4 regions of the Staphylococcus sp. mip270_02 genome follow, and region 1 is predicted to be linked to each of the others. Evidence: riboswitches for the same ligand, from Rfam matches in the RefSeq annotation. Region 1 holds a riboswitch; each other region holds the start of a gene.
What was found. Region 1 has a riboswitch for S-adenosylmethionine ahead of metX (homoserine O-acetyltransferase MetX). Riboswitches for the same ligand answer to the same signal wherever they lie in the genome.

Region 2: it holds a riboswitch for S-adenosylmethionine, as region 1 does, so the genes downstream of both, ACW5YJ_RS04760 (Na+/H+ antiporter NhaC family protein) here and metX (homoserine O-acetyltransferase MetX) in region 1, are expected to answer to the same signal.
Region 3: it holds a riboswitch for S-adenosylmethionine, as region 1 does, so the genes downstream of both, metK (methionine adenosyltransferase) here and metX (homoserine O-acetyltransferase MetX) in region 1, are expected to answer to the same signal.
Region 4: it holds a riboswitch for S-adenosylmethionine, as region 1 does, so the genes downstream of both, ACW5YJ_RS11635 (methionine ABC transporter ATP-binding protein) here and metX (homoserine O-acetyltransferase MetX) in region 1, are expected to answer to the same signal.

What each region holds. Positions count from the first base shown of each region.
Region 1 covers NZ_CM132934.1:341,226-349,482, forward strand. The annotation lists gene serS (serine--tRNA ligase) at 57-1,340, shown strand; gene ACW5YJ_RS01435 (AzlC family ABC transporter permease) at 1,667-2,368, shown strand; gene ACW5YJ_RS01440 (AzlD domain-containing protein) at 2,365-2,694, shown strand; SAM riboswitch class I at 2,826-2,925, shown strand; gene metX (homoserine O-acetyltransferase MetX) at 2,986-3,954, shown strand; gene ACW5YJ_RS01450 (DUF2232 domain-containing protein) at 4,261-5,187, shown strand; gene ACW5YJ_RS01455 (DHH family phosphoesterase) at 5,202-7,169, shown strand; gene rplI (50S ribosomal protein L9) at 7,166-7,612, shown strand; gene dnaB (replicative DNA helicase) at 7,643-8,257, shown strand, end outside.
Region 2 covers NZ_CM132934.1:1,077,176-1,085,432, reverse strand. The annotation lists gene ACW5YJ_RS04775 (alpha-glucoside-specific PTS transporter subunit IIBC) at 1-1,458, opposite strand, end outside; gene ACW5YJ_RS04770 (MurR/RpiR family transcriptional regulator) at 1,682-2,443, shown strand; gene ACW5YJ_RS04765 (SRPBCC family protein) at 2,736-3,242, opposite strand; gene ACW5YJ_RS04760 (Na+/H+ antiporter NhaC family protein) at 3,670-4,962, opposite strand; SAM riboswitch class I at 5,074-5,174, opposite strand; gene ACW5YJ_RS04755 (flavin reductase family protein) at 5,326-5,937, opposite strand; gene ACW5YJ_RS04750 (SDR family oxidoreductase) at 6,070-6,951, opposite strand; gene ACW5YJ_RS04745 (amidohydrolase) at 7,030-8,160, opposite strand; gene ACW5YJ_RS04740 (SulP family inorganic anion transporter) at 8,160-8,257, opposite strand, start outside.
Region 3 covers NZ_CM132934.1:1,489,945-1,498,201, reverse strand. The annotation lists gene ACW5YJ_RS07060 (nuclease-related domain-containing protein) at 152-1,060, opposite strand; gene metK (methionine adenosyltransferase) at 1,154-2,350, opposite strand; SAM riboswitch class I at 2,460-2,572, opposite strand; gene pckA (phosphoenolpyruvate carboxykinase (ATP)) at 2,739-4,328, shown strand; gene ACW5YJ_RS07045 (alpha/beta hydrolase family protein) at 4,401-5,174, opposite strand; gene ytkD (RNA deprotection pyrophosphohydrolase) at 5,158-5,628, opposite strand; gene yidD (membrane protein insertion efficiency factor YidD) at 5,701-5,940, shown strand; gene menC (o-succinylbenzoate synthase) at 5,934-6,938, opposite strand; gene menE (o-succinylbenzoate--CoA ligase) at 6,957-8,257, opposite strand, start outside.
Region 4 covers NZ_CM132934.1:2,461,256-2,469,512, reverse strand. The annotation lists gene ACW5YJ_RS11675 (organic hydroperoxide resistance protein) at 184-609, opposite strand; gene aroD (type I 3-dehydroquinate dehydratase) at 762-1,481, shown strand; gene ACW5YJ_RS11665 (nitroreductase family protein) at 1,548-2,087, shown strand; gene ACW5YJ_RS11660 (thioredoxin family protein) at 2,497-2,817, opposite strand; gene ACW5YJ_RS11655 (arsenate reductase family protein) at 2,959-3,315, shown strand; gene gcvH (glycine cleavage system protein GcvH) at 3,508-3,888, shown strand; gene ACW5YJ_RS11645 (toprim domain-containing protein) at 4,124-4,516, shown strand; gene ACW5YJ_RS11640 (thioredoxin family protein) at 4,513-4,812, shown strand; SAM riboswitch class I at 4,867-4,972, shown strand; gene ACW5YJ_RS11635 (methionine ABC transporter ATP-binding protein) at 5,059-6,084, shown strand; gene ACW5YJ_RS11630 (methionine ABC transporter permease) at 6,077-6,772, shown strand; gene ACW5YJ_RS11625 (MetQ/NlpA family ABC transporter substrate-binding protein) at 6,796-7,611, shown strand.

The sequences.
Region 1 (8,257 bases):
GGTCTTTTTTGCGTGTTTATCCCAAATTTTTAAAAATTGAAAGGATGGATGAAGCTATGTTAGATATTAAATTATTTCGTAATGACCCTGATTTCGTTAAAGAAAAAGTAGCTAAGCGAGGTATGGAAGATACAGTAGTAGATGAAGTACTAGAATTAGATGAACAGCGTCGTCAGTTAATTAGTAAAGCTGAAGAAATGAAAGCTGAGCGTAATAAAGTTAGTGGTGAAATTGCTCAGAAGAAACGTAATAAAGAAGATGCAGATGATGCAATCGCAGCAATGCGTAAACTTGGTGATGAAATTAAAGTTTTAGATGATACACTTAATCAAGTTGATGTGGATCTTAACGATAAATTATCACGCATTCCAAATATTATTCATGATGATGTGCCTGAAGGTGCTACAGACGAAGATAATGTAGAAGTTAAACGTTGGGGTACGCCAAGAACATTTGATTTTGAAGAAAAAGCACATTGGGATTTAGTAGAAGAATTAAAAATGGTTAATTTTGAACGTGCAGCTAAAGTATCTGGAGCTAGATTCGTCTTCTTAACAGGCGAAGGTGCACAATTAGAAAGAGCATTAATGAATTATATGATTACGAAACATACAACACAACATGGTTATACAGAAATGATGGTACCACAATTAGTTAACGCTGATTCAATGTATGGTACTGGTCAATTACCTAAGTTTGAAGAAGACTTGTTTAAAGTTGAAAAAGAAGGACTATATACTATACCAACTGCAGAAGTACCGCTGACAAATTATTACCGTAATGAAATTATCGGACCGGATGAATTACCAGCTAAATTCACTGCCCAATCAGCATGTTATCGTAGTGAAGCGGGTTCAGCTGGTCGTGATACAAGAGGCCTTATTCGTTTACATCAATTCGATAAAGTTGAAATGGTTCGTTTTGAAAAACCAGAAGATTCTTGGCAGGCTTTAGATGAGATGACTGGACATGCAGAAGCAATTTTAGAAGAATTAGGCTTACCATACCGTCGTGTTATTTTATGTACAGGTGATATTGGTTTTGGTTCAAGTAAAACGTATGATTTAGAAGTTTGGTTGCCAAGCTATAATGAATATAAAGAAATAAGTTCTTGTTCAAATATTACTGATTTCCAAGCACGTCGCTCGAATATTCGTTTTAAACGTGATAAAAATGCTAAACCAGAATTAGCACATACACTTAATGGTAGTGGATTAGCAGTAGGGCGTACGTTTGCTGCAATAGTTGAAAATTACCAAAATGAAGATGGTTCTGTAACAATACCAGAAGCATTAGTTCCATATATGGGTGGTAAAACAGTCATCCGTCCTATTAAATAAATTATTAAAAGTGCGTAGTTAAAGTATTAGCTATGCACTTTTTTATGTACGGAGAGGGTAGGGGAGGCGTAAAAGTTGAGCATAAGAAATACATAAAATACGCACTATTAAAATAGTTAATTTGATTGAAAGTACTGGAGTTTCTAAGGGAAGTCTAATTGATAACACAAGATTCTGAAATATTTAAATAACTGTATTAACAATGTTTTAAGACGTTCGTTAGACTAACATCACACAAACCGGCGTCTAAAGATGTTGATTACTTTTATGCTATTATATTAGAATGGATTTACTGTTTTTAGCGTTTGAAGTGAGAGGGTGGGAAAATGGACAATGAGGCGCATGTTACTTTTAAACAAGGTGTAAAAGCGTGTATTCCTACTTTGTTAGGTTATGCTGGTGTTGGTCTGTCTTTTGGAATTGTTGCAGTGGCATCAGGATTTAGTATGTTGGAAATTATTTTACTTTGCTTGCTAGTGTATGCGGGCGCGGCACAGTTTATTATTTGTGCACTTGTTATTTCTGGCACGCCCATATCTGCAATTATATTGACGACATTCATTGTGAACTCAAGAATGTTTTTATTAAGTATGACGCTTGCGCCAAATTATAAAAACTATAGTTTATTAAATAGAATTGGTCTTTCTACATTAGTAACAGACGAAACATTCGGTGTAGCTATTACACCACATTTAAAAGGTGAGAAGATTAATGATCGTTGGTTGCATGGATTAAATATAACAGCATATGTTTTTTGGACATTTGCATGTATTATTGGTGCAGTCTTTGGTAAATACATACATCAACCAGAAGCACTAGGATTAGATTTTGCAATTACCGCTATGTTTATATTCTTAGCTGTCTCACAATTTGAGTCGATTAGACGCTCGAAGATAAACATATATTTTGTATTGATTATATGTGTGATTGTAATGATGCTTAGTTTAAGCTTGTTTATGCCTTCATATTTGGCTATCATATTAGCTTCAACTATTGCAGCACTGATTGGAGTGATGATGGAAAAATGACAACGACGGTACATATGTTAACAATTATCGTGTTATGTGGTGTGGTAACATGGCTCACACGAATTATTCCCTTTATTTTGATAACTAAAATAAAGTTGTCTGAACGTGTTATTAAATGGCTATCATTTATACCAATTACATTATTCACTGCTTTAATCATCGATGGATTAATAGAGCAACAAGAAGGTGTGATGGGTTATAGTATTAACGTGCCGTTCTTAATAACGATGCTCCCGACTATTATCATTGCTGTGATATCACGCAGTCTAACAATCACTATACTTAGCGGCATTATTATTATGGCAGTGTTACGTTGGGTATTTTAAATAATCCTATTGAAGTAAGTTATATTATCCGTTAAACTATAAATAATTAGAAAATTAAGATATTTCAGATTGCATTAACAGTTTAATTTTATCTTAATTAATGAGCTTATCTTTAATACAATTAAAATCAAATCTTATTTCGAGAAGCTGAGGGACTTGGCCCGTTGACGCTTCAGCAACCGGCTTATAAAGTACGGTGCTAATACCATCGATACACTCGAATGATAAGTACTTTTAACTTCTTACTTATTTTATGAGTGAGGAGTTTTTTTACTAAGTAGGAGGTAAAACATGACGAATTATACGGTTGATACACTAGAACTAGGGCCATTCACAACGGAGTCAGGTGAATTCATCTCAAACTTAAAACTACGTTATGAACATGTAGGATTAAAAGGGCAACCACTCGTAGTGGTCTGTCATGCTTTAACAGGTAATCACTTAACGTATGGTACAAATGAAAATCCTGGATGGTGGAGAGGGATTATTGACGGTGGTTATATGCCAATCAATGATTATCAGTTTTTGACATTTAATGTTATTGGAAGCCCTTATGGTTCAAGTTCTGCGTTAACAGATCCAAAGTTTCCTGAGACACTTACGTTAAGAGATATCGTACGTGCCATAGAATTAGGTATTGAAACATTAGGTTTCGAAAGGATTAACATATTAATCGGTGGTTCGTTAGGTGGCATGCAAGCAATAGAATTATTATATAATCGTAAATTTGATGTTGAAAAAGCAGTGATTCTCGCAGCTACAGATAAAACATCATCCTATAGTCGTGCGTTTAATGAGATAGCGAGACAGGCCATTCATTTAGACAATAAAGAGGGGATGAGTATTGCAAGGCAGTTAGGGTTTTTAACATACCGTTCGTCTAAAAGCTATGATAAACGTTTCTCACCAGATCAAGTTGTAACCTATCAAAAACATCAAGGCAATAAATTTATGAATCATTTTGATTCTTTATGCTATTTAACACTCCTAGACGTCTTAGATAGCCATGACGTAGATAGAGGACGCGACGATGTAGATGAAGTGTTTAGTAACCTAGATACTAAAGTAATGACAATGGGCTTCACAGATGATTTGTTATATCCAGATGACTTAGTGCGTGCCGTGGGAAAACGTTTTAAATATCACAAACATTTCTTTGTCCCAGATAACGTAGGTCATGATGGTTTCTTATTGAATTTTAATGACTGGGCACCTAATCTATATCACTTCTTAAAAGTATATAAAATTAAAAGAAAATGATTTAATAACTCTATTATATTAATTTTTAGGATGAAGCTATATGACTACTTTCGATAGGGGAGGGTAGACTGACATATATATATAGTACATCCTTTTTTTGTACAAGTATTTAAGTTGTGGTGGCGTAAAGCGACACGAGAAGTAGTAGTATTAGAAATGTAATACCGTGAAGTGTTGATTAGTACAATCATTTATAAGTTTATAATTTTGAAAAGTATAGTATATCGTTATCTTCTGTATTTGGATTGCCAATAATTGTATAAAAGTTTTAAAGAGGTTAAAATAATAGTTATAGTCAAAAATAGTATGGGAGTGGCGAAATTGTTTTCAAAAATATATCCTAAAGTAACTGTGCTTAGTATACTAACGCTAATCGTAGTGGCTTTAGCTTTACATATATTACCTCCGTTAGGCCTGGTGTTAGGTATCTTTGCGACAATTCCAGGCATTATCTTATGGCATAAGTCTATTGAATCATTTGGTTTAACAGCAGTCATTACAGTGGTATTAACAACATTATTAGGTAATATATTTGTGTTGAGCACCATGGTCATTATACTCTTAGTGAGTTTTGTTATTGGCCAATTATTAAAAGAACGTACATCTAAAGAACGCATACTTTATATAACAACTACTTATATTAGTATGTTCTCGTTAATTGCGTTTATGGGACTACAAACGTTTGATAAAATACCAAGTTCTACAGTTTTGATAAAACCAGTGAAAGATTACATGCATAATGTTGTTTCTGGAATTGCGGGAAGTGCAGAATATAAGCAAATGCTTGAAGAAGGCTTCCGCCAGATGTCAGTTCAGTTACCAAGTTATGTCATTATCACAGTATTTCTACTTATTTTAATCAATTTAATTATTACTTTTCCAATTTTACGTAAGTTCAAAATCGCTACACCAATATTTAAACCATTATATGCTTGGCAAATGAAGCGTTCACTATTATGGATGTATATTATTGTCTTGATTTGTGTTATGTTTGCGAGCCAACCAGGGACTTTCCAAAGTATCGTTTTAAACTTTGAAATTGTGTTATCATTATGTATGTATATTCAGGGCTTAAGTGTTATTCACTTTTTCGGGAAGGCAAAATCAATGCCAATCGCACTTTCTGTGTTATTCATGGTTATAGGGACAGCTTTAATGCCATTAACACATATTGTAAGTCTCCTGGGTGTTATAGATTTGTGTATTAACTTAAAAAGTATCATTAAAAAATGATTTGAGGTGGAAGAATGAACCGTCAATCCACTAAAAAAGCGTTAGTTTTACCATTTATTATTATGGCGCTCACAGCAATTGTACTTGTAGTAGTTTGGTTTGTTTTTAACCAGCTCATTGCAGGCATAGCGACAGTTGTATTAGTGATTATTATTGTAGGGACAGCAATAATGGTAAGACGAGCTTTGCAGAAACTAGATAGCTATGTTGATAATCTAAGTGGCCATATTTCGGCAGGCAATAATATTGCAATTAAAAGTTTGCCAATCGGTATGATTATCTTAGATGAAAATGAAAACATAGAGTGGATGAACAAATTTATGTCGGAACGCTTAACGCGTAATGTAATTTCCGATCCAGTTAATGAAGTATATCCTAATATCTTAAAACAATTAGAAAAAACACAAGAAGTTGAGATTTCTGAAAATGAGTACCACTATCGCGTACGTTATTCTGAAAAAGAACATGTATTGTATTTCTTTGATATTACTGAAGAAGTACAAACAAATAAGTTATATGAAGACTCTAAACCAATTATTGCTACATTGTTCTTAGATAATTATGACGAGATTACGCAAAATATGAATGACACACAAAAATCAGAGATTAACTCGATGGTTACACGTGTGATTAGTAGATGGGCTAGTGAGCATAACATTTATTTCAAACGTTATAGCTCAGATCAATTTGTTGCTTATTTAAATCAAGATATATTAAACAACATAGAGGCAACAAACTTTAGTATTTTAAGTCAGTTACGTGAAAAGAGTGTCGGTTACCGTGCACAATTAACTTTAAGTATCGGTGTCGGTGAAGGTTCTGAAGATTTAATAGATTTAGGGGAACTATCACAATCAGGCCTAGACTTAGCGCTAGGACGTGGTGGTGACCAAGTTGCTATCAAGAATATGAACGGAAATGTACGTTTCTATGGTGGTAAGACTGACCCAATGGAAAAACGTACACGTGTTAGAGCACGTGTTATATCACATGCGCTTAAAGATATTCTGATGGAAGGCGACAAAGTTATCATTATGGGGCATAAACGTCCTGACTTAGATGCAATCGGTGGTGCAATTGGTGTATCACGTTTTGCAATGATGAATAACTTAGATGCGTATATTGTCTTAAATGATTCTGACATTGATCCAACATTACGACGTGTTATGGATGCAGTAAATGAAAAACCAGAATTAAAAGACCGTTTTATCACATCGGATGAAGCATGGGATATTATGACATCTAAGACAACATTAGTCATTGTAGATACGCATAAACCTGAAATGGTCATCGATGAGAATATCTTAAATAAAGCTAACCGTAAAGTGGTTATTGACCACCATAGACGCGGTGAGAGCTTTATTTCGAGTCCATTACTTGTTTATATGGAACCATATGCAAGTTCAACTGCAGAACTTGTGACAGAACTACTTGAGTATCAACCGACAGAACAACGATTAACACGTTTAGAATCGACAGTAATGTTTGCAGGTATTATTGTAGATACGCGTAACTTTACGCTACGAACAGGTTCTAGAACCTTCGATGCAGCAAGTTACTTACGTGCGCATGGTGCAGATACAATATTGACACAACATTTCTTGAAAGATGATCTTGATACGTATATCAATCGTACCGAGTTGATTCAAACAGTGAAATTACAAGAAAATGGTGTAGCCATTGCACACGGTTCGAATGATAAAATTTATCATCCTGTTACAGTTGCACAAGCTGCCGATGAACTGTTAAGTTTAGATGGTGTAGAGGCTTCGTACGTGATTGCAAGAAGAGAAGAAAATGTAATAGGTATGTCTGCCCGCTCACTTGGTGCTGTCAATGTGCAGTTAACAATGGAAGCACTTGGCGGTGGTGGCCATTTAACTAATGCAGCCACACAGTTAAAAGATGTAACAGTGGATGAAGCAATAGAACAATTACAACAAGCTATAACAGAACAAATGAGTAGGAGTGAAAATGCATGAAAGTAATATTCACACAAGATGTAAAAGGTAAAGGTAAAAAAGGTGAAGTTAAAGACGTACCAGTAGGTTATGCAAATAACTTCTTATTAAAGAAAAATTATGCAATAGAAGCAACACCTGGTAATTTAAAACAATTAGAACAAAAAAATAAAGCTGCTGAAGCAGAGCGTCAACAAGAAATTGAAGATGCTAAACAATTAAAAGCACAATTAAGTGAAATTGAAGTCGAAGTGTCTGCTAAAACAGGCGAAGGCGGTAAATTGTTTGGTTCAGTAAGTACGAAACAAATCACACAAGCATTACAAGAACAACACAACATTAAAATTGATAAACGTAAAATGGATTTACCAAACGGTATCCATGCATTAGGTTACACTAACGTGCCAGTTAAACTAGATAAAGAAGTTGAAGGTACAATCCGTGTACACACAGTTGAACAATAATAGTGGATTGAGATATGAGGTGTAATCACAATGGATGGAATGTATGAACAAAATCAAATGCCACACAGTAATGAGGCTGAACAGTCTGTCTTAGGTGCCATTATCATAGATCCAGAATTAATCAACACAACTCAGGAAGTATTGCTTCCTGAGTCATTTTATAGAGGTGCACATCAACACATCTTTAGAGCAATGATGAACCTCAATGAAGATAATAGAGATATTGATGTGGTAACCATTATGGATCAACTAACACAAGAGGGTCGATTGAATGAAGCGGGCGGTCCTCAATATCTTGCAGAATTATCAAGTAATGTGCCGACAACACGTAATATCCAATACTATACTGAGATTGTTTTTAAGCATGCAACTAAACGTAAATTAATACAAACTGCAGATAGTATTGCGAATGATGGTTATAATGATGAGCTGGAACTAGATACGATACTTAACGATGCTGAACGTCGTATATTAGAATTATCATCCTCACGTGAAAGTGATGGATTTAAGGATATTCGAGATGTACTTGGTGAAGTATATGAGAATGCAGAATTATTAGATCAAAACAGTGGTCAAACGCCAGGTATTCCAACGGGCTACCGAGATTTAGACCAGATGACAGCAGGGTTTAACCGTAATGATTTA
Region 2 (8,257 bases), 740 kb from region 1:
ACTATCTTCGACCTTCTCAACATCGTTCACCGTAAGTCTTAGGCGTGTTGTGCAGTTGGTTACATCTTTGATATTTTCCTTGCCACCTAAACCTTCTAAATAATAAATCGCCTTATCTTCATACTCATTTCCTGTTGCTACTGCGCTATGATCTTCGTTCTTTTTACCTTTATAATCATTTTTGTTATATAATTTCATATCTTTTTCATCTTTTTTACGACCAGGAAGTGGTATATCAAATTTAAGAATTAAAAATCTAAATAAGAAATAATAAATCGCAGTAAATCCTAACCCTATAATGATTTGTATCACATAAGTTAACCAATGATTTTGTGCTAACGGTATCCAGTTTGTTGCAAAGAAGTCTAATAGTCCTCCTCCAAAGTTACCTACTAAACCAAATCCATACATCATTGTATCCATTGTTGCAGCTAATAATGCATGCAATACAAATAAATATGGTGCTATAAATAGGAATGTAAATTCTAACGGTTCGGTAATACCAACTACAACAGCAGTTAATGTTGCTGGAATAAGTAATGCTGCAATTTTCTTTTTATTTTCTTTAGGCGTTGTTGAATACATAGCCAAAGCAATACCTATAGCTCCAAATACTTTACCATTACCTTGCAACATAAATCCATATGGAAACTGTTCCTTTAACGGTTCGGTACTTTTAGCAAATTCATTAACGTGTTCAAACCATTCTGCCTTTAAGCCATGATTGACTACAACAGGACCAACTTCAATTGGTGCATATATAAAATGGTGTAATCCTGTTGGAATTAGCACTCGTTCTAAGAAGTGATACAACCAAACACCTATATAACCTGATCCAATAATAAAGCCTTGTAATGAAGTAATACCACCTTGCACAGTCGGCCAAATAACACATGTAAGTAAAGCTATTGGTAACATAACAAAGAATGATATCGTCACCACAAATGTTAGACCTTGGAAAACCCCTAACATCTCTGGTAAACGTTTACTGTAGTATCGATTATGTATCCAAGTTATGATACTTGAAATGATAATTCCACCAAGTATATTCGTATCTAACGTTTCAATCCCAGCAATAGCTTTAAGCCCTGTTACATTTTCAACGCCTTTTTCCAAATTCGCTCCAAATGTATGCGGCCATTGTGTAAGTATTGCATTTATAAAAGTATTGAACATAAGGTAGCCCATCAATGCTGCTAAAGCTGCATGTCCAGGCGCTTTTTTAGCCAAAGATAGTGGCAAACCGACCACAAACACAACTTCCATATGATTAAAAATTGTCCAACCACCAGCTTCGATTACTGACCAAATTTTAAACCAAGTTGTACCATCAGCAGCAATGCTTCCCATAATCGATGGATTTTTAAATAAAGTGGCAAATCCTAAAACAATACCAAAAAATGCAAACATTAATACAGGTACAATCATCGCACTCCCAAATCGTTTAATTGCATTCATAGCCGTATAACCTCCTATTTCTATACGTAAGCATTTGTCTACACATCATTCATAATAAATCTATAAATATAATTCATTGAGTATGTGTTGCATGTGATTAATTTAATATTAAAGGAAACGCTTACATACAAACAATAGTTTGACGCCATTCGGAACAATTTTGTATAATCAGATTATATTTTCAAAATGTGAAAATATTTTCATGAAGTGTGAGGTGATAAATTTGTTTTTAGATGAACGTGTTAATACTAATTTTAATAAATTAAATGAAAATGACTTACATATTGCACATTTTATTAATACACATATCCTACAATGTAAAACGATGAAAATACAAGAATTAGCAGAACACACACATGCATCTAACGCCACCATTCATCGTTTCACTCGTAAGTTAGGCTTTGATGGTTATAGTGATTTTAAATCTTATTTAAAATTTGAAACCGAACAATCACATCAATTACCTTCAGATTCAATAGAAGGTTTTAAACAAGAAATCGAAAATACTTTCACTTATTTAGAAAGAATCGATTATGACCTTATTACAGATAAAATTTACGAAGCAGAAACCGTTTATTTATATGGAACTGGACTAGCCCAAATGAATGTGGCTCAAGAAGCACAGCGTATATTACTAACGATACATAAAAGTATTATCGTACTTCATGACGTACACGAATTTAAAATGGTATTGAATAAAACAACACCAAAAGATATCTTTTTTATCATTTCTCTTTCTGGTGAATCAGAGCAGTTAACAGATATCAGCAATTTATTACAGTTGCGTCAAAAATATTTTTTCTCTGTAACCACTTTAAAAGATAATACCCTTGCTCAAAAAGCAAATTATAATATCTATGTATCTAGTAATACATTTTACTTAGCTGATGGTATAGATTATTCAAGTTTTATTAGTTACCATATTTTCTTCGAAACCTTATTACGAAAATATAATGAACGTAAAGTAATAGGCGAACTGTATTAAAATACAGTGCCCAACTATTGTCTTATTCGCCACGTTCAAATAACCGTATTGGAGTTTGAATAATTATGCTAAATTTGTTAATAATAGCAAAAGCTCCCTCTAAAGATTGTCACATTTAGTGATTACTTTTAAAGGGAGCATTATTTATTTTAAGTGCTGATTGAGCAAAACATATAAAGAATTTACTTTGATACAGGTCTGAATTTTATTCAAACTTAGATAATATTACCAGGATTGAAATAATCCAGTAAAATCATATCACCCCGTGTAATTTCTATATCAGCGAACTATTTTATAAATTTGCTTCAAACTCTTCAAGCGTTAATTGTAGTTTGTCAAATAACATTTCAAACCCATGTGCCGTTGAATCATGATATTCTTTCTTCTTCTGTTTATATTCTAAAGATGTTAATCTTCTTTCTCTCGGTACAAAAGCAATATAATTGAAAATCATTTGCGTAATGCCTGGTTCTCTTTCGAATATTTCAACTTCTATCGTATCTTCTGAATCACTTAATTCTGGCATACCAATTGTCATGACGAGATATTCATAAGGAGTTAATGAAGCAAATCTACCTTGTACTATATTCTCCTTACCTTTACGAACATCAACAATTTTGTATTTACCATTTTGTTCAGCAGCTACTTCAATAGTTTTATTTGTTCTTTCAGTTGTCATAAACCATTGTTTAAGAAAACGTTGGTCTGTCCAAGCTTGGTATAATAATTCAGGTTCTACTTTAAATAACCTTTCAAGACGAATTTCAACATTCTCATTTTCTACATTGTATTTTCCCACGATCGATTGTTCACCTACTTTCACTCTTATTACTATTCTAACGCATTACACTATACTTCTAAACAATTATCAAGTAAATATAGTGATGTTCTTTAATATTTATAAAGCTTTAACAACCTCATTTTATCGCTATTAGTCAGGAAACGTCAAAACTTTCATTTTCATTGAATATTATACCAAATAAACTTCACATTTATCTTAGCATATTCTGTTAACATACTGCTTATTTAAAATAGCGAATGAGCCCGGGACATTCGTACATCCCGGACTCAAATTTAATCTAGATTATAGTCTATTGCTATTAAATAACACAATGAATATCAACAATTTTCAACTGTTATCTAATCATGTTTATTAACATATAACTCCACTACTCTATTTAGAACTTAAAAATCATTGCCCAACTTGATATTGCAATGTATCTTAATTACTTTTTATCTAATCTAGGTAACCTAAAGAAAATTGCTACAAGTCCACAAACGCCTAGTATCATTGGATAAATTGAGTAAGGCACTAATTCAAATGGAGATATAGACGCCACACCTGCAGCAGCAATCAATTGAGGACTATATGGCAGCATTCCTTGGAAACAACTCGCAAACATATCTAAAATACTAGCTGATTTACGCGGATCCACATCATATTCCTCTGAAATATCTTTTGCTAATGGTCCTGCCATTAATATAGAAATAGTATTATTTGCTGTTGATATATCTGCAACACTGACTAAGCCAGCAATACCTAATTCTGCACCACGTTTAGATTTCACTTTACTGCGCACAAAATTTAATAGCCAAGTAATACCACCATTATGTTGAATCAAAGCTACTAAACCACCAATGAGCAATGCAATAATCGCTATATCTTCCATACCGATAATACCTTTAGATATAGAACTTAATAAACCTGTCCAACTAAATGAACCGTAGATTAATCCGATAATTGCAGAAAGTACAATGCCACCGATTAATACGATAACTACATTTACACCTATTAATGCTAAAATAAGCACAAATAAGTATGGAATTACTTTAATAAGGTCATAATCATAACTTTTATTTGCATCTATATGTGCACCATTTGTTAAAAACCAAAGAACAATAATAGTAAATATCGCGCCAGGCAAAACAATCTTTATGTTCACCTTAAATTTATCACTCATTTTCGTTTTCTGAGTACGTACTGCAGCTATCGTAGTATCAGAAATCATTGATAAGTTATCACCAAACATAGCTCCACCAACAACAGTAGCCATTGTGATAGCTGCCGAAACATCTGTAGCCTGACTTAAACCAAAACCAACTGGTGCTATAGCAGCTACCGTCCCTACAGACGTACCCATTGATAAAGATACAAACATACATATTATAAATAGTCCGACGATAATTAAATTTTCTGGTATTAATGATAACCCTAAGTTAACCGTCGACTGCACGCCACCCATATCTTCAGTCGTTTGAGAAAAGGCGCCTGCTAATAAGAAAATTAACATCATTAAAATAATATTGGAATGTCCTGCACCTTTTGTAAAAACTTCAACTTTTTTATGAAATGATCCTTTTCTATTTAACGCTAATCCAACAATAGAAGCTACTAATATAGCTACATTCAGTGGCATCGTAGTAAAGTCGCCTGTACTAATACCCACACCTAAGAACATACCAACAAATACGATTAAAGGTATCAAGGCCCATGCGTTACCTTTTTTTGTCTCCTCCATACATAACCAACTTTCCTAAATATTAAAACAGAACTCAACCTTCTGTTATTTGTAAGTCCTAAAAATAAAAAAACTCTTTCTAAATTAAGAAGAAAGAGTAAACTTGATTCATTCTTATCTTCTAGCATGAATTATGCTACTGGATTTGGCACACGCATCATCATGTTGCCGAAGTATCATCGGGCCAGTCCCTACACTTCTCTTGATAAGTTATTATTTTATTTTATTACAGTACAGTATTAATTGTAATTCGTCAAATATGGAATTGAACAGAAAACAATTTAACAAACGATTTCATTATCTAATCCCTTCAACATCTATTATTTCAATAGAGCTTATGTTATTTATTTAATCGCTTTATATTTACTTCATAGGACGTTCGATAGTAAATTTATTACCTAAAGAAGCATAATCATTACCAGCTAAACGAGCTACAGCACTAAGTGCGTCAACATCTATTTTACTATCTTCAAAATAAACTGATTCATCAATATGAAACATAACTACTTCACCTATAATTAAATCAGATCCTTCTTGAGAGTCACCTAACGGAATAATTCTATCTAACTTACATTCCATTCGAATTTTAGCTTGTTCGATACCAGGTACTGCAACTAATTCAGAGTCAACACAATTAAGACTTGTTCTTTCTAATTCATTTTGGTTACGGGCCAAAGGGGCTGCTGTATGGTTGATTTGTTCGACTGTAGCTTCATCTGTAATATGTACTACAAATGATTCCGTTTCCTCAATATTTAAAGAAGTGTCTTTCCGCTTCCCTGCAGAACGACCTGTAGAAATCATAATCATTGGTGGTGCACTATTAACAACATTAAAAAAGCTAAACGGCGCTGCATTTAAATGCCCATCTTTATCTTGAGAAGTAACAAATGCGATAGGTCTAGGTACCACACTACCACTTAATAATTTATAATTTTGTTTTTTGGTTAAAGCATCTGCTTTAAATTTTTTCATAAATGATTACCTTACCTTTCAAAAATAAGGAGGAAGGATATCAATATATCCTTCCCTCCTTATGCTTTGTATCACCGAGACATTGAAACACTAATAGTTAAATTAAATTGCTGCCTCGTTACTTCATCAATTCTAATCTAATTGAGTACCACCTGTCACGCCATAAACTTGGCCTGTAGTATAACTTGATTCCTCAGCTGCTAAATGTACATACACGCCCGAAAGTTCAACCGGTTGCCCTGCTCTACCTAGCACTTCTTTTTGGCCAAAAGTCGGAATTTTAGATTGGGGCTGTCCACCAGAAATTTGGAGTGGTGACCAGAATGGACCTGGTGCTACACAATTTACACGGATTCCCTTGCTACCTAATTCTTCAGATAAGCTCTTGGTAAGTGAAATGATAGCTGCTTTGGAAGCGGCATAATCATGTAAGATAGGGCTCGGATTATAACCTTGTACAGATGAAGTCAGTGTAATCGTTGCGCCAGGTTCTAAATAATCAATTGCTTTTTGAACTGACCAAAAAATAGGATAAACATTTGTTTCGAATGTCTCAGTAAATGATTCAGTATCAAAGCCTTTAAGGTTGTTTCTATATTGTTGGTGTCCTGCTACAATTGTTACATTATCTAATCCACCAAGTTTGTTATAAGCTGTTTCAACTAAATCATAGTTAAATTGTTCATCGCGTATATCGCCTGGGATTAATACAGCTTTACGTCCTGCTGCTTCAATCACTTGTTGTACTTCTTCAGCGTCCACTTGCTCAGCAGGTAAGTAATTAATTGCCACATCTGCTCCTTCTTTAGCATACGCTATGGCAGCAGCTCTACCGATAGCAGAATCCCCACCAGTAACTAAAATTTTATAATCTTTTAAACGCCCATAACCGATATAAGTTGTTTCACCACAATCAGGCTTAGGGTCTAATTTATCCTGTAAACCTGGAACGTCTTGTTCTTGTTTCGGGAAATCTTCACTTGAGAATTTTGTTCTAGGATCTTGTCCTGGCATATGCAAACACTCCTTATTTTAAAGAATATGCTTATGCATACCCTAATTTTTAAAGTTTTAATACATCATTCAAAGATTCTATTTAGATTGCTCGTTTAAAAGTTTTTGTATAAAACTTAAGAAATACTCAGGTACTTGTTCTAATATACGCTCATCTGGATCATATTTAGGATGATGCAGATCATATTCACTATTAGAACCAATAAACACAAATACACTTGGATATTTATTTGAGAAACCAGAAAAATCTTCTCCAATCGTTAATGGTTGATCCATAATACTCACATTATAACCAACCTCTTTAGCAATCTCTATTGCGTCTTCTGTTAATTTTTCATCATTAACAACCGCACCTGGTAAACGATGATATAACGTTTCAATTTCAACACCAAATGCTTCTGAAAGGCCACTTCCAATTGCACGCAAGCGTTCTTCGATATAATTACGTTTCTCTTCGTCAAAACTTCTCACTGTACCTTGAACATAGGCTTCATCGGCAATCACATTCCATGTATTACCACTAGACACTTCACCAATAGTAACGACTCCATTATCAAATGCTGATAAGTTTCTACTAACAATAGACTGCACGCTATTAATTAATTGTCCTAATACAATAACTGGATCATTACCTTGTTCAGGTTTGGCAGCATGTGCTCCTACACCTTTAATTTTAAATTCAAATCGATCTACAGAAGAAGTAATAACTCCTGATTTTACTGCAAATTCACCAATGTCTAATGTAGGGTAATTATGATAACCTAATACTGCTTTAGCACCTTCTATCGCACCTGTATCAGTAATATGATATGCTCCATAACCTAGTTCTTCAGCAGGTTGGAATATAATGCGTACGCGCCCAGTTAATTGCGATTCAATTTCTTTCAATTTTGTCGCTACTGCAAGTATGCTTGCCATATGAATATCATGTCCACAAGCGTGCATCATACCTTCATTAGTGGATGTAAATTCATGTACAACTTGCTCTTTAATAGGCAGAGCATCTATGTCTGTTCGAACTGCTACAAAATGTTCACCTTGACCAACCTCTGCTACTAAGCCAGTTTCTAATGGTAGGTCTAAGATTGTAATCTCATATGATTCTAAAATTCTTCTTAATCTTTTTGTTGTCTCATATTCTGCATCTGATAATTCTGGATACTGGTGAAAAGTTCTTCTCCAATTTATGTAATCTTCATATTGTGGCATTATATGTCACACCCTTTCTTATTTTTTAAGTGCAAAATGAGGTAGTAACAAATTGTTACAATCACTACACCCGCAGCCAAATTATTCGTTATTAATA
Region 3 (8,257 bases), 1.1 Mb from region 1:
AATTTATGGCTAAATTAAACATGCAGGCTGTATCAGATAATATTTTTAAAGTTTTACAATCCAAAAAAACTGTCAACAAAAGTCTAAATACTTTTGTTGACAGTTTATACTACATAGCCTTATTTATTCTCAAAATTTGAAATTTGTGTCTTTAATTAAATGATTCAATTTCATCCATAACACGTTGCAAATCTTCAACGTTATATTGAATGCGACCATGGAATACGAATTTATTGAAGAATTCATCCAATTGTTCTGGACCAACTAACACTTTGGTATTTGAACTTTGCGCATAGTTTGAAATTGTTACATCGCCCTCATTTTTAGGATTGAAATATAAAATTGTTGTTGGTGTGAATTTTAAATTCAATTCTGTTTGAATATCACCAGCTAGTTTCTCAATATCATTCAAATGAGTCGTATAATTAACAAAAGATAATGAGTTTTCATCTTCGTTTTGATCTAATACAAGAGTTTGTGGTTCTTGTCTATCAAGGTCCAACGTGTTAAACACTTGCTCCATTGTTGGTTGTTCTTTAAATTGTGCGGCACTCACACCATTGTATACGTGACCTTTTAATAATTGTGAGTCAATTATATATAAACCAGTACGCGTAAGTACTAAATGACTAATACGCTGTACATCATTAAATTCATTCTTAGGTAAAAATATATTGGCCATAATGTGCATATCTTCTGGGCGAATTCTTTTCTCATTTACTAATCTTTCTCGAATACCAATAAGTCTCATATCAGTTACATATTCACTTTGATTTTTAGAGAATAATTTCAATGCATCAATTTCTCTATTTTTCGAACTAACTGTAGCATTATATTCTTCTTTTTGCTTTGTTACTGTTTTTTTATTTTCTATTCTTTCTTTTTCTAATTCTTCTTCATGCTCATCGCTTAGTTTTTGTTCTCTGGTTTTGTATTGTTCTTCTACCTTTTGTTGTGCTTTCTTCTTACTTTTCAAAGCAATGATAAATAAAATGAAACAAATTACTGCTACAACAATTGCCACAATTAAACCAATCTCTAATGGTCCAAATGAATTCATAACAAAAAACGCTCCTTTATGTGTTCAGTAACTTAATTATAATAGATAAACGCATAGCATTCGAGAATAAAGTTAAAAAATTTTTTGTTCTAGTTAAGCTTTAACTGTATCTTTTAATAAATTAATTTTATCTAACTTTTCCCATGGTAATAGTACGTCTGTACGACCAAAATGACCATATGCAGCAGTTTGTTTATAAATAGGGTGTTTCAAGTCTAACATTTTAATAATTCCAGCTGGTCTTAGATCAAAATGTTGTCTAACTGCCTCAACCAATTCAATTTCTTTAACTTTTCCTGTACCAAATGTATCTATAGAAATAGAAACCGGCTCAGCTACACCAATAGCATATGCAAGTTGCACTTCACATTTGTCTGCTAATTCAGCAGCAACGATATTTTTTGCTACATAGCGGGCAGCATAAGCAGCAGAACGATCAACTTTAGTTGGGTCTTTACCACTAAAGCATCCCCCACCATGACGTGCATAACCACCATACGTATCAACAATTATTTTACGTCCAGTAAGACCTGCGTCACCTTGTGGTCCACCTATAACGAAACGACCAGTAGGATTGATATAAAATTTAGTGTTCTCATCTAAAAGCGCTTCTGGCACTGTTGGATAAATGACGTGTTGTTTAATATCATCTTGAATTTGTGCTAATTCGATATCTTCAGCATGTTGTGTTGACACGACAATCGTATCAATTCGATGTGGTTGATCTTGCTCATCATATTCCACAGTTACTTGTACTTTACCATCAGGACGTAAGTAATTTAATATTTCATCTTTACGTACATCTGATAAGCGTTTAGCAAGTTGGTGTGACAAGAAGATTGGTAAAGGCATGTATGTATCCGTTTCATTCGTAGCATAACCGAACATCAAACCTTGGTCTCCCGCTCCTGTAGCTTCGATTTCTTCTTCTGATACGTCTTCACGATACTCTAAAGCTGTATCGACACCTTGAGCGATATCTGGTGACTGTTCATCAATTGCCGTTAATACTGCCATTGTCTGGCTATCATAACCGTATTTAGCACGCGTGTAACCTATCTCTTTAATTGTTTCTCTAACCACTTTTGGAATATCAACATATGTTGTTGTTGATATTTCTCCTGAAATTAACGCCATACCAGTAGTCACCGTCGTTTCACAAGCAACACGTGCGTTTGGGTCATCTTTCAATATTTCATCCAATATAGCATCAGATACTTGATCCGCTATTTTATCTGGATGCCCTTCTGTTACCGATTCTGAAGTGAATAATCTTCTATTGTAAGTCATAATTTGCTCCTTTAGTTTTAAATTACGAAAATTCTCTCTCTGTTGAGCTCATTAAAAAAGCCTTCTACACTATCAATAAATAGAGAGAAGGCCCTTATACGTCCATTCGCTCTTATCGTTCAGACGATATTTGTCTGCAAACGGTTTGGCACCTTTCTTCGTATTAAGAAGAGGTTGCTGGGCTTCATTGGGTCCATGTCCCTCCGCCACTCAGGATAAGAGAATCCGTTAAGTCCTATAGTACAGAATCAGCGATATAATGTCAATTTTACATTTATTAATATTTATTTAAAATTCCTTTTAGATTGGTATGGACTATTGATATATATGTGTTATACTCTGTAATTGTAAAGGCTTACAATAACTAAATAGCGTTGGAGGGATTAGTATGGCTGTAGATACATACACTTATACAAACAAAATTGAAAGTATTTTAGACAAACAATCTTCATTATTTCAATTATCTACAACACAGTTGTATAACAAGATTTTAGATAATAATGAAGGCGAACTTACCGAATTAGGTGCAATTAACGCTAGAACAGGTAAATATACAGGTCGTTCACCAAAAGATAAGTTTATTGTAAATGAGCCATCTTATAGAGATGATATTGACTGGGGTAATGTTAACCAACCGATTGAGGAAGAAACATTTTTAAAATTATATGATAAGGTTCTAAACTATTTAGACAAAAAAGATGAACTATATGTATTCAATGGTTATGCCGGTAGTGATCATGACTCACAATTGAAATTAACTGTTGTAAATGAATTGGCGTGGCATAATCTATTTGCTCAAAATATGTTTATACGTCCTAATTCAAAAGAAGAAGCACAAGAAATCAAACCAAACTTCACAATTATTTCAGCACCACATTTTAAAGCCGATCCAGAAATTGACGGCACAAACTCAGAAACATTTATCATCACATCATTCAAACATAAAGTTATCCTCATTGGTGGGACTGAGTATGCTGGTGAAATGAAAAAAGGTATTTTCTCCGTAATGAACTATTTACTACCTAAAGATAACATTATGAGCATGCATTGTTCAGCTAACGTTGGAGACAAAGGTGACGTCGCTTTATTCTTCGGCCTTTCTGGTACTGGTAAAACGACACTATCAGCTGACCCAACACGTAAACTTATTGGCGATGATGAACATGGTTGGAATGAAAATGGTATTTTCAACATTGAAGGTGGTTGTTACGCTAAAGCAATTAACCTTTCTTATAAAAAAGAACCTCAAATATATGACGCTATTAAATATGGTACTATTTTAGAAAATGTTGTTGTTGACGAAGATGGTGATGTTGACTTCGATGATAATCAATACACAGAAAATACTCGTGCAGCATACCCAATCAACCACATTGAAAATATTGTAACGCCATCTAAAGCAGCTCATCCTAATACAATTATTTTCTTAACTGCAGATGCTTTTGGTGTTCTACCACCTATTTCAAAACTATCCAAAGATCAAGCAATGTATCATTTCTTGAGTGGATTCACTGCTAAATTAGCTGGTACAGAACGTGGCGTAACTGAGCCAGAACCTTCATTCTCTACATGTTTCGGTTCACCTTTCTTACCTCTAAACGCTAAAGTTTATGCTGATTTATTAGGTAACTTAATCGATCAACACGATGTAGATGTTTATCTTGTAAACACTGGTTGGACTGGTGGTAAATATGGCGTAGGACGTCGTATAAGCCTAAGTTACACAAGACAAATGGTAAATCAAGCAATCACAGGGCAATTAAGAGATGCTGAATATATTAAAGATGATATGTTTGGTTTAGATATTCCAGTTGAAGTTGAGGATGTGCCTCAAACGCTATTGAATCCTATTAATGCTTGGAGTAAGCCAGAAGCCTATAGAGAGCAAGCTCAAGATTTAATTAACCGTTTCAATCACAACTTCGAAAAATTCGGGATAGAAGTTGATGATCTAGCAATACATGGTGGGTTTAAATAATATTTGTTATTTATATGATATAAAAGAGAGGATTGGGTATTAGAAACCAATCCTCTCTTTTGATTTACTCTATTATATTTTATTCTCTTCCACATCTATCATCCACTGTTTAATTTCACAAAGCGTTTGTTTTAGTGCAAATGGTCTCGGTACATGACCTTCTAACATTTGATAAAACGTACGATAAGTTGTTCCCTTTTCCTCTAATTGCTGTGCTAAATGATAGGCATGATGAATGCCTACTTGCTTATCTTTTCCACCATGAACAATAAGTATAGGCGGGCTAGACTTAGTAATTTGAGCTAATGCATCTCGCTGCTGATAGGCAACAGCTTGCTTTTTAGGATGACCAATCATGCGTTTCAACATACCTCTTAAGTCAACGCGTTCTTCATACATTAAGTATATATCAGATACTCCACCCCAGATAATATAACTTGAGATTGGTAAATCTTGAAATGTGAGCAAACCCTGAAGTCCACCTCTGGAAAATCCAACCATATGAATGGTAGCATAAGGGTATTTTTGATGCAGTATACGTATAGCAACCGTGACATCATTTAAATCCGCTCCATAAAATTCATCTTTCCCCTCACTACCGTTATTACCTCTATAATATGGACCAAAAACTAAAGTGCTTTTATTTGCAAATTGCATCATTCTAGCTGCTCGTACTTTACCTACTTGGCCCTTACCACCTCGTAGATATATCACAATTCTTTTTACATCTTCTTTTGGCGTCATTATTAAGCCTCGAACTTTTAAGTTATCGACACAATACGTGACTTCATCAAATATATGATGTATTGATTCAATTGGCATACGCTTTCTATTTATAAAATCCAAGTGATATCACTCTCTCTAAACAGTGTAAAATCGCATCGTCCTTCAACAAATAACTTTTTTTACTCTCTGGTATCTCAGCTATATTCTTATAAAATAAAGGGCCATTTGTTTCTAAATAATCATCTTGATCACTTATCTCTGATACATTTACCATAAATACATCTTTTGTGAAAGATAAGCCATTCGTACGTTGTACTTCATATTGTGCAATATACTCACAATGCGCTATCTTTGCTCCAGTTTCTTCAAATAACTCCCGTGCAACAGCTACTTCACTTGTTTCTCCGTCTTCTTTTTTACCGCCTGGGAATTCAACACCACGTAATTTATGGTTTGTAAATAGCAACTGATTTTTATATTTCGGAATAATAAGTACATGATTTCCGTCAGCAATATCTTCTTTATCTTTATATGATAAATATACGTTGTCATTATCTTTATCTTTAAACTTCATATACATCACTCTTCCCCTTATTATGTTAAACTAACTATGCTAAAGCTAAGTTATTTGTTGGAGGCAAAATTTATGAAAACTATATTTCTTGGACTCATCCATATTTATCAACGATTTATATCGCCCTTGACGCCCGCAACTTGCCGTTTTTATCCTACTTGTTCTGAATATACCAGAGAGGCAATTCAGGTATATGGTGCATTAAAAGGTACTTGGTTAGGTATTAAAAGGATTTCAAAATGCCATCCGCTTCATAAAGGCGGCTTTGATCCAGTTCCCCTTAAGAAAAAAGATAACAAAAAAAATCAATAAATTCGTGTTAATCTTGTACTTTTAACCTTTGGAGGCTCAAAATAGATTGAGTCTCCTTTTAATATACCTGCACGATCAACCACATCTTTTTCAAAATAATAACCTTCTGGTGTGATATCACTGGGATAACTAGAAAATTGGGCTAACATCGCAGTAAAATATCTACTTAATCCATACTCATACATACCACCTATGACTATTTTTACATTTTTTTCCTTAAGAATTTTAATAGTATCCATCACTTTATCGATTCCACCTAGTCTAAATGGTTTCAATACAACAACATCTATAGCGAAATCATCTATCACTTCTAAAATGTTATTTATCGTGTCTGCCTTTTCATCTATAGCAACTGGTGGTAATTCGTATGCATCAAACTGATTTAGTTTATTTAAAAATTTAAATGGTTCTTCAATATACAATAATTGATCATACCCAATTGTTGTTAGCTTTGCTATCTCCGAATCGGTTATAGATTCATTTGCATCTACAACAATATCTGGTTTAAATGGTAATTGTTTAATTGATTTAATATCACTTAAAATTGAATCAGACCATTTCACTTTAACACGTTGGGGTTGTGTTTGGGATAATTGCAAAATATTTTCTTCTGCTAAACCGCTAATTGTTGCACCATAGGCTACGCTAAAATCTGTTAATTTGAAAAACATTTGATAACAGGCCATTACAATCATACTTCTAGTTGCCGGATATTTAGATAGATGTTTTAAACTACATAATATTTCATCGAATGTATAAAACTCTATATCTTTAATACTTTCGAACCAATCTTTCACTTGGATTTGGGCATCATCAATCGTTTCATTTGTATACCAATCAGTTTCAAACGCATTACACTCTCCATAGTAATATGAATTATTTTCCGTAACTAAAGCTACAAACAATGCTTTACGTGTTTCTAGTTTTATTTTAGGTGTAATTATTGGTGTATTAAAACGCTCGTCATAGAGGTATAGATGCATATCAACTATTTTCATATAAACTCCTCATTACTTTTATAAATGATTTCTCTGCAATTTACCTGTTGATGTATAAGGTAACGAAGTAACACGTTTAAATTGTTTTGGCACTTTATACTTTGCTAGATGATTTTGGAAGAATTCTATTAAATGTTTATTGGTTAAAGCTTCTGAAGCAACATAATATAAATAAGGTACTTCTCCCCATGTAGCATCTTCAACACCAACACACATTGCATCTTCGATAGATTCGTGCTTTTTAGCGACTGTTTCTATTTGGTAAGGGTAGATATTTTCTCCACCACTTATAATTAAATCTTTTCGACGATCATATACCATGACATAACCTTCTTCATCTATTTCTGCTATATCACCAGTCTTAAAATAACCATCTACAAATGTATCTTTTTTATGCATTGGAAAAAGATAACCATTCATGACATTGTCACCTTTAATCAATAATTCTCCATGACCATTAACATTTGGCTGCGAAATCTTCACTTCAACATTATCGCTAGGTTTTCCAACCGTGTCTGGTCTTAGTTTCAACATTCTTGGTGTTGCTGTTAAGAATTGCGAACACGTCTCAGTCATACCAAAAGAATTATAAATCGGTAAACCATAGTCTAACGCTCTATTTATTAACGATGTGGTTAGTTTAGCTCCACCAAGCAATATTTTTTCGATCGAAAACGGTTGATGCCATCCTTTGTCCATTAACCATTTTAGTGTTTGTGGTACTAATGATATATGTGTGGGTGTTTCCTCTTTAATTATCTTCATCATTTTATCAGCGTCAAATTTCGCTTCAAGTCGTAATGTAAAACCCTCAATTAACGCTCGTAACACTACACTCAAACCAGAAATATGATAAATCGGCAATACCGATAACCATTTCGTAGATTGATTAAATCCAAGACTCTCTTTACAACCTAATGCACTTGCATAATGGTTGTAAAAGGTTTGTGGCACTGCCTTCTGAGGACCTGTAGTACCAGAAGTAAACATAATCGATGCGATACGATCAATTGAGAACGGCGCTTCGAATTCGTACCCTTCTTGAGTCTGCAATGTTTGAAAATCTATCACTTTAATATCTCTTAAATGAAGCTGTTCCATCGCTATGACTGTACTTACATCTATAGATTTCATTTGAGCAATCATTTCTTTTTTAGTTAATCTCGTATTGACCATAGCTACTTCTATGCCTGCTACCCATGCAGCATTAATTAATACTATAGCTTCAATTGTATTGTTAATATATAAACCTATTCTGCTTAATTCTAATTGTTCTAGACTATAAGCGAGTCTTTTAGCTCTCTCATACATCTTTCCAA
Region 4 (8,257 bases), 850 kb from region 1:
TGGTAGTGCTAATCCTGATTTCTTTTGCAGTGTTGATTACTTACATCTTATCTCACAATAAAGATGAAGGGGAAAATTAATTAAATATTCATTAAGTGCTAAAACATCTAGATTGTACACCAGGAATAAAAAGACAAAAAACTCCCCGAAAAGTTTCAATTAAGAACTTTTCGGGGGAATATATTAGTCAATAACTGCGACATTTAAGTCAACATCGATGTTGCCACGTGTAGCTTTTGAGTATGGACAAAATTCGTGTGCATCTTGTAAATATTTCTCAGCTTCTTCTTGAGATAATACATTTTTTACTTTTGCATCAATTGAGACGCTTAATTTAGGACTTTCAGCTTCTGGGTCATCTTCTAAACGTACTGTCAAAGTAACTTCTGGCTCAGCGCCTCTCACTTTGTTTTGTTTTAAGATTAAATCAAATGCGCCATTAAAACATGAAGCATAACCTGCTGCAAACAATTGCTCTGGGTTTGTGCCTTTTTCAGCATCAGCTTGAGCCGGTGGTACAATTGCTACATCAATTGCTTTATCGTCAGTTTGAACGTGACCATTACGTCCACCTGTATTTGTTGCTTTCGTTTCATAATTTACTGCCATTTTATGACCTCCTTAAAAACTTCTAATTCATGTTTACCCAAGAAAAATTATTTAAATCATTTCACTGAGTAATTTATATGTTTTTTAATTGTATTATTTTTAGAAATTGTTATACAATAATTTAAATATTACTAATAAAAGGAAGTTTAAACATGGCCAAAGTTGATATAGCTGTTACAATTGCACCCAAACATGAACTTGCACAACATACAATTGAGGATTTAAAACAATATCAAGACTCCATAGATATTATAGAACTAAGAATAGATCAGTGGTTAAATTTTGATGAAGCATCTTTAGCAAAAATTGCTAAAGACATATATAAACTAAATTTAAATAAAAAATTGTTAGTAACATATCGAACAAAGATTCAAGGTGGAGAAGGCCAATTAGCAAATGATAAATACTTAAATGTGCTAGAGAAAATAATCTCATTAGATTATGTTGATATGATAGATATTGAATATGAAGAAGGAGTGCCTATAGAAAAATATCAAACCTTGATAGAATCAGCTCATAGTGAAAATATAGAAGTTGTATTATCACAGCATAACTTTAAGAAAACACCTAAATTGGAAGTATTAAAACGTTTATATTATAAAATGCACCAGCTTGAACCAGATTATTTAAAAGTAGCAGTTATGCCTCATGATAAACAAGATGTTCTAAATCTATTAAATGCAATGTCTGAGACTGCAGACACAGTTTCACAACAAGTTGTTGGTATAGCGATGTCTAAACTTGGATTAATTTCAAGAACTGCTCAGGGATTGTTTGGAGGCTCAGTTTCATATGGTTGCTTAGACGATCCAAAAGCACCTGGTCAAATCCACGTTGAAAAGTTAAAGCAACAAATTAAATTATACGAGTAGTTTGAAAATAGTGGTCGCCTGATTTATAATTGAAAATAATTATCACTAATGAAAGGGCGATAATCAATGGAACTACAAGATGCAATTGCACATCGTAGAAGTATTAAGGTTTTTAAAAGAGACATGACTATAGATGATAATGCTCTATATCAAGCGATACAGCAAGCGACAGATGCCCCTAATCATGGCATGAGAGAGCCTTGGAGAGTGGTTCATATTGCTAAAGATCGCTTGGGCCCTATGAGTAAACAACTCTCAGAGGTCGCATTCCCTAATTTAGATAAAAAACAAGAAAATCATTATAACACTGTTACAAATCTGGGTGGCATGCTTGCATTAATTCTAAAAAGAGATCCAAGACAACGAGAAGATTTAGAAAATAATATGGCATTTGGAGCTTTCGCACAAAACTTAATGCTATTATTACATGAAGCGGGTATTGGCACATGTTGGAAATCACCGGCATATATATTTATCCCTGAAATAAGATCGATATTTAATGTGAAAGATGATGAACAACTTGTAGGTTTCTTGTATCTCACAGATTTACAGGATGAAATGCCACATAGAGAGCGTCATACTGATCAAGTAATAGAAAAGTTTTAAAGTGATTTTAAGAATGGGCATTCAAAATCAAAAGTGAAATTTGACTTTGAGTGCCCATTCTTAATTTTTATAATTATATAATTAAATATTAAAAAATTGCGTCATTATATTTCGGTAAAGATGACTAAGGCTAACAGGAGCTTTATCTGAGTTAAAATTCATATTCATGCATATATCGCACTAACTTAAAACAGATTACCTGAGCTAGAGCTCATGCATAAGAGCCACTAACTCAAAACAGATTACCTGAGCTAGAGCTCATGCATAAGAGCCACTAACTCAATAAATTGAGAAGTGGCTCTTTAAAGAAGTGGCTCTTTAAAAATGCTGTCATTACAATAATTAAGGCTGGGACAATTAATTTCTCCCAGCCCATAAAATGAGATGAAATATCTCATTTATTAATCAATTATTTAAATGTTTCAGCTAAAAATGCTTCCACTTGTTCTGGTGATTTCGCATTAGCTGAGTGTAAGTGAGCTAATTTTTCTCCGTTTTTAAATACTAGTAAGCTTGGTATGCCCATCACATCGTTGTCAGCTGCAACATCTTCAAGCTCGTCACGATTGACTGTAAACCAGTCGTAATCATTGTATTTTTCTTGGATAGGGTCAATCCACATATCCATTGCTTTACAGTCAGGGCACCAGCCAGCTTCGAATTTTACAATGACAGGGTTATTACTCTGTATAGTTTCTTTAAATGCATCATTTGTATTAATAGGTTTCATAATTTTCTCCTTTTTAAAAATATAATTAAGCTTATTATAACGGACATTTTGAAGTTATAAAAAAAATCAGCTTATTAATTAGAGCGTTTTGGCAATAAATTTGATATATTAATGTTAACTAGTTATAGGAGGTACAGAATAATGATAAAATTTTACCAATATCCTAATTGTACTACTTGTAAAAAAGCAGCAAAATTTTTACAAGACTACGGTGTGAGCTTTGAACCAATCGATATAGTACAACATACGCCCACTAAAAACGAGTTTAAAGAAATTTTAGAGGCGACTGATATCGATATAAATAAACTCTTTAATACGCACGGTGCTAAATATCGTGAATTAGGTCTTAAAGACAAAATGAATGACCTTACTGATGATGAAAAGTTAGATTTATTATCAACTAATGGTATGTTGGTCAAAAGACCATTAGCTATTTCTGGAGACAAAGTTACAGTTGGTTTCAAAGAAGATCAATATAAGGAAACATGGTTATCTTAATTCCTCTTTTGGAGATAGAGCATCTCTTTAAATAGAGCAATCTCTATAAGTTGAAATTATAAGTTGTGTTTGTAAACGCTTCATCTATTGTTATGAAAAGATTATAATAATATTAATATGCTAAGAAATAGTTGATTGTATGGTATGCATATGGCATCATTAATATGTAAAATCATTTAGGAGGGGATTCTCGTGGCAGTACCGAGTGAATTAAAATATTCTAAAGAACATGAATGGGTAAAAGTTGAAGGTAATACAGTAACAATTGGTATCACTGAATATGCTCAAGGTGAACTTGGCGATATCGTATTCGTTGAATTACCAGAAGTAGATGACGAAATTAATGAAGGCGACACTTTTGGTAGTGTTGAATCCGTAAAAACTGTTTCAGAACTATATGCACCTGTATCAGGTAAAGTAGTTGAATCTAATGATGAATTAGAAGATAGCCCTGAATTCGTAAATGAATCACCTTACGAAAAAGCTTGGATGGTTAAAGTTGAACTAAGTGACGAAAGTCAATTAGATGAATTATTAACTGCAGAGCAATATTCAGAAATGATTGGCGAATAATATAACACTGAACTCCATGATATAACTATCTTGGAGTTTTTTTCATATCATTGAGGATTATTGAAGATTTAGCAATTTTATAAGTCTAACAAGTTCACCTCAACTTTAAAAAATGATAAATTATGTTTGTTATAATAAGAAATATTTTAACTATGTAAATTATGTTTATTGTCACTACGGATTGTGAAGAACTAAGTAGAAAAGATTTACTATCAACATTTAGAGGGTGGATGTCATGACGATACTGAACCAAGTAATTGTTGTCGAAGGAAAGTCAGACAAGAAGCGTGTCAAACAAGTTATTGATCAGCCAATAGAAATTATTTGCACGAATGGTACGATGAGTGTAGATAAATTAGATGAAATGATTGATACTTTATATGACAAACAAGTGTATATTCTTGTTGATTCGGATGATGAAGGTGAAAGAATACGAAAATGGTTCAAACGCTATTTAAGTGAAAGTAGACATATAAGAGTAGATAAACAATATTGTGAAGTCGCTCGTTGTCCTAAACCATATTTATCTAGAGTATTGGAAAAACATGGTTTTATAGTTAAGGATGAAGAAAAGGTGGCGAAAGCAAAATTGGATTATATAGCTGAAAGGGTAAGTTTATTAACATGAATGTAACAAGTGAACAACGCGTTGACGTCAATAAATATATAAATGAAGATAAGTATCTTATCTTTGGTTATACACCAACATGTGGCACATGTAAGGTTTCTGAACGTATGCTAGATATTGCTAACGATATTTTGCAATTACCTACAATAAAAATGGACTTAAACTTTCATCCTGATTTTAGTCAATTGTATGAAATTCAATCTGTACCAGTTTTATTAGTAATGTCAAAAGGTGAAGAGCAAAAAAGGATTTATGCATTTCAATCGGTGCCTTATTTGTTAGAAAATTTAAAATAGTTATTGACGAAATATTAGTACGATGGTAGGATTAAAAATAATTAAATAATGAAACTCTTATCACGAGAGGTGGAGGGATGTGCCCTACGAAGCCCGGCAACCGTCTTTAATAGAAATGGTGCCAATTCACATAAAGTTTTAAAGCTTTAGAAGATGAGAGAAGCGATTTTGCTTTCTCTATACTTCGGTGAACATAGAGAAAGCATTTTTTTAATTGAAGGATTAGCAACACAAGGAGGAAACAGAATGATTGAGTTAAATCAAATAGTCAAAAAGTACAAAACGAAAAAACAGGACGTACTGGCTGTAGATCATGTTGATTTAAGTATTCAATCAGGCTCGATTTTTGGAGTAGTTGGTTTTTCAGGTGCGGGCAAAAGTACTTTAATTAGACTTTTAAATAATCTCGAACAACCAACTTCAGGAGACGTCATTATCGATGGAGATACAATTGGTAAGCTATCAAAATCACAGTTAAGAAAAAAGCGTCAAAAAGTGAGCATGATATTTCAACATTTTAATTTACTATGGTCGCGTACTGTATTAAATAATATTACATTTCCATTGGAAATAGCGGGTGTGCCTCGCCGTGAAGCGAAACAACGGGCAAAAGAATTAGTAGAACTTGTTGGACTGAAAGGTAGAGAAAGTGCATATCCTTCAGAACTGTCAGGTGGTCAAAAACAACGTGTCGGTATTGCGCGAGCGTTAGCAAACGAACCAACTGTATTGCTTTGTGATGAAGCGACAAGTGCATTAGATCCTCAAACAACAGATGAAATTTTAGAATTATTATTGAAAATTAAAGAAGAAAGAAATTTAACAATCGTAATCATCACACACGAAATGCATGTCATTAGACGCATATGTGACGAAGTAGCTGTTATGGAAAACGGTCGCGTGATTGAACAAGGTCTAGTTTCCACAGTTTTTGAGAATCCACAACATGCGGTTACAAAACGTTTTGTTAAAGATGATTTAAATGATGATTTTGATAAATCTATTAGCGACTTAGTGTCACTTAATGAAGATGATTATGTTGTTCGTTTGAATTTCACAGGGAATAATACCACGCAACCTCTCGTGTCATATATAACGAAAACGCATAATATCGATGTGAATATATTAGAAGCTAATATTAAACATACAAAAGATGGTTCGCTTGGTTTCTTAGTAATTCAATTGAGCGATGTAAATTTAGAAAAATTCGAAAAGTTTAAAAATGATTTAGAAGCACAGCATGTGTCAGTGGAGGTGTTAAGACATGGGTAATTCATTGAGTGACATCCTCCGCGAGATGTTTACAATGCCAAACGTCAGCTGGGACGAAGTTTGGTTAGCGACATACGAAACAATTTATATGACAGTTATTTCGACAATTTTTGCCTTTGTATTAGGCTTAATATTAGGTGTATTACTCTTTTTATCAGCTAAAAGTAAATCACCTATAGCGAGGGTTTTCTATACTATTGTTTCATTTATAGTTAACTTGTTTAGAGCGATACCATTTATTATTTTAATCTTATTGTTAATTCCGTTTACAAGTTTAGTGTTAGGCACGATTAGTGGTCCAACAGGAGCATTACCTGCTTTAATCATTAGTGCGGCGCCTTTCTATGCCAGACTTGTAGAAATTGCATTTAAAGAGATTGATAAAGGTGTTATTGAAGCAGCTTGGTCAATGGGTGCCACTACTTGGACAGTAGTCAAAAAAGTACTATTACCTGAAGCGATGCCAGCATTAATTTCAGGTATTACTGTTACAGCGATTGCTTTAGTAGGTTCTACTGCAGTAGCCGGTGTTATTGGTGCAGGTGGTTTAGGTAACCTAGCTTATTTAACAGGTTTCACTAGAAATCAAAATGACGTTATTTTTGTTTCAACAATTTTAATCCTTATTATTGTGTTCATCATTCAATTTATTGGTGATTGGGCTACTAATAAAATTGATAAGAGATAATCTTAAAAAGGGGGACTTTTTATATGAAAAAATTAGTTAGCTTAGCTTCTGTACTTGTATTAGCGCTTGTTTTAGCAGCATGTGGGAATAGTGGAGGTAGTGAAGATAAAAAAATTACAGTAGGTGCTTCTCCAGCTCCTCATGCTGAAATTTTAGAAAAAGCCAAGCCGTTATTGAAAGATAAAGGCTATGATTTGAAGATTAAAACAATTAATGATTATACAACACCGAATAAATTATTAGATAAAGGTGAATTAGACGCAAACTTTTTCCAACATACACCTTACTTAAAAACTGAGAAAAAAGATAAAGGATATAAAGTAGAATCAGCAGGTAATGTTCATCTAGAACCAATGGCTGTTTATTCTAAAAAATATAAGAGTCTAAAAGATTTACCAAAAGGCGCCACAGTGTATGTTTCTAATAATCCAGCTGAAGAAGGCCGTTTCTTAAAATTCTTCCAAGATGCAGGATTAATTAAAATAAAAGACGGTGTGAAGATTGAAGATGCTAAATTTGATGATATCGTAGAAAACAAAAAAGATATCAAATTTAATAATAAACAATCTGCAGAATACTTACCGAAAATTTATCAAAATGAAGATGCTGATGCTGTAATTATCAACTCTAATTTTGCAATCGATCAAAAATTAAGTCCTAAAGATGATTCTATTGTATTAGAGAAAGCGAAAGACAATCCTTATGCCAATTTAATTGCTGTTAAAGAAGGACATAAAGATGATAAAAAAATCAAAGCATTGATGGAAGTATTACAATCTAAAGAAATTAAAGATGAAATCAATAAAAAATATGATGGTGCCGTAGTACCAGCTAAATAACAGCGAAATATAAAAATAAACCCTTTAACTGTGATGGTTAGAGGGTTTATTTTTGTGTGATCTTTTCAAATAGGACTGTTAATATTTTTGGGGTTAGGAAATCTTAGCTTATTCAAACAATTTTTTATTGTACAAGCATAGTAAAAATAAGGTTTTAAAAACTTAAAGTAAATAGATTAGGCCATGGTATTCACTAGATATATCATTAGTCTTATGTTACTGTAAAATTAAGATTTGTAATACTTTTTAATTTTAATATTATATTTCATGTTGTTTATTTTGCAAATAAGGAGTAGAGATGTGAATATTGGTTTATTTTTAATAATAACTATGTGTTGCGTATTGTTACCGATAACAATTACTGTAAATGAGTGGAAGAAAAGAATAAAAAATAGATGAGTTATTCTTTCAAACTCAAGAACATTTTATATTGTTAATCCTCTTTTTATTCACTTATTATTATGTGGGTTAAAATACAGAATTTATGAAATAAAGGGCGATACTGAATAGATATAATTGGTAATATAGTCACCTTTAATTGAGTATGTATCTTGTATAATTAATAGTAACTCTGTAATTTATAATAATAAAAAGACTAATAATTTAAATGAAATGAACGCCCGTCAGCAGAAATGTTGGCGGGCGT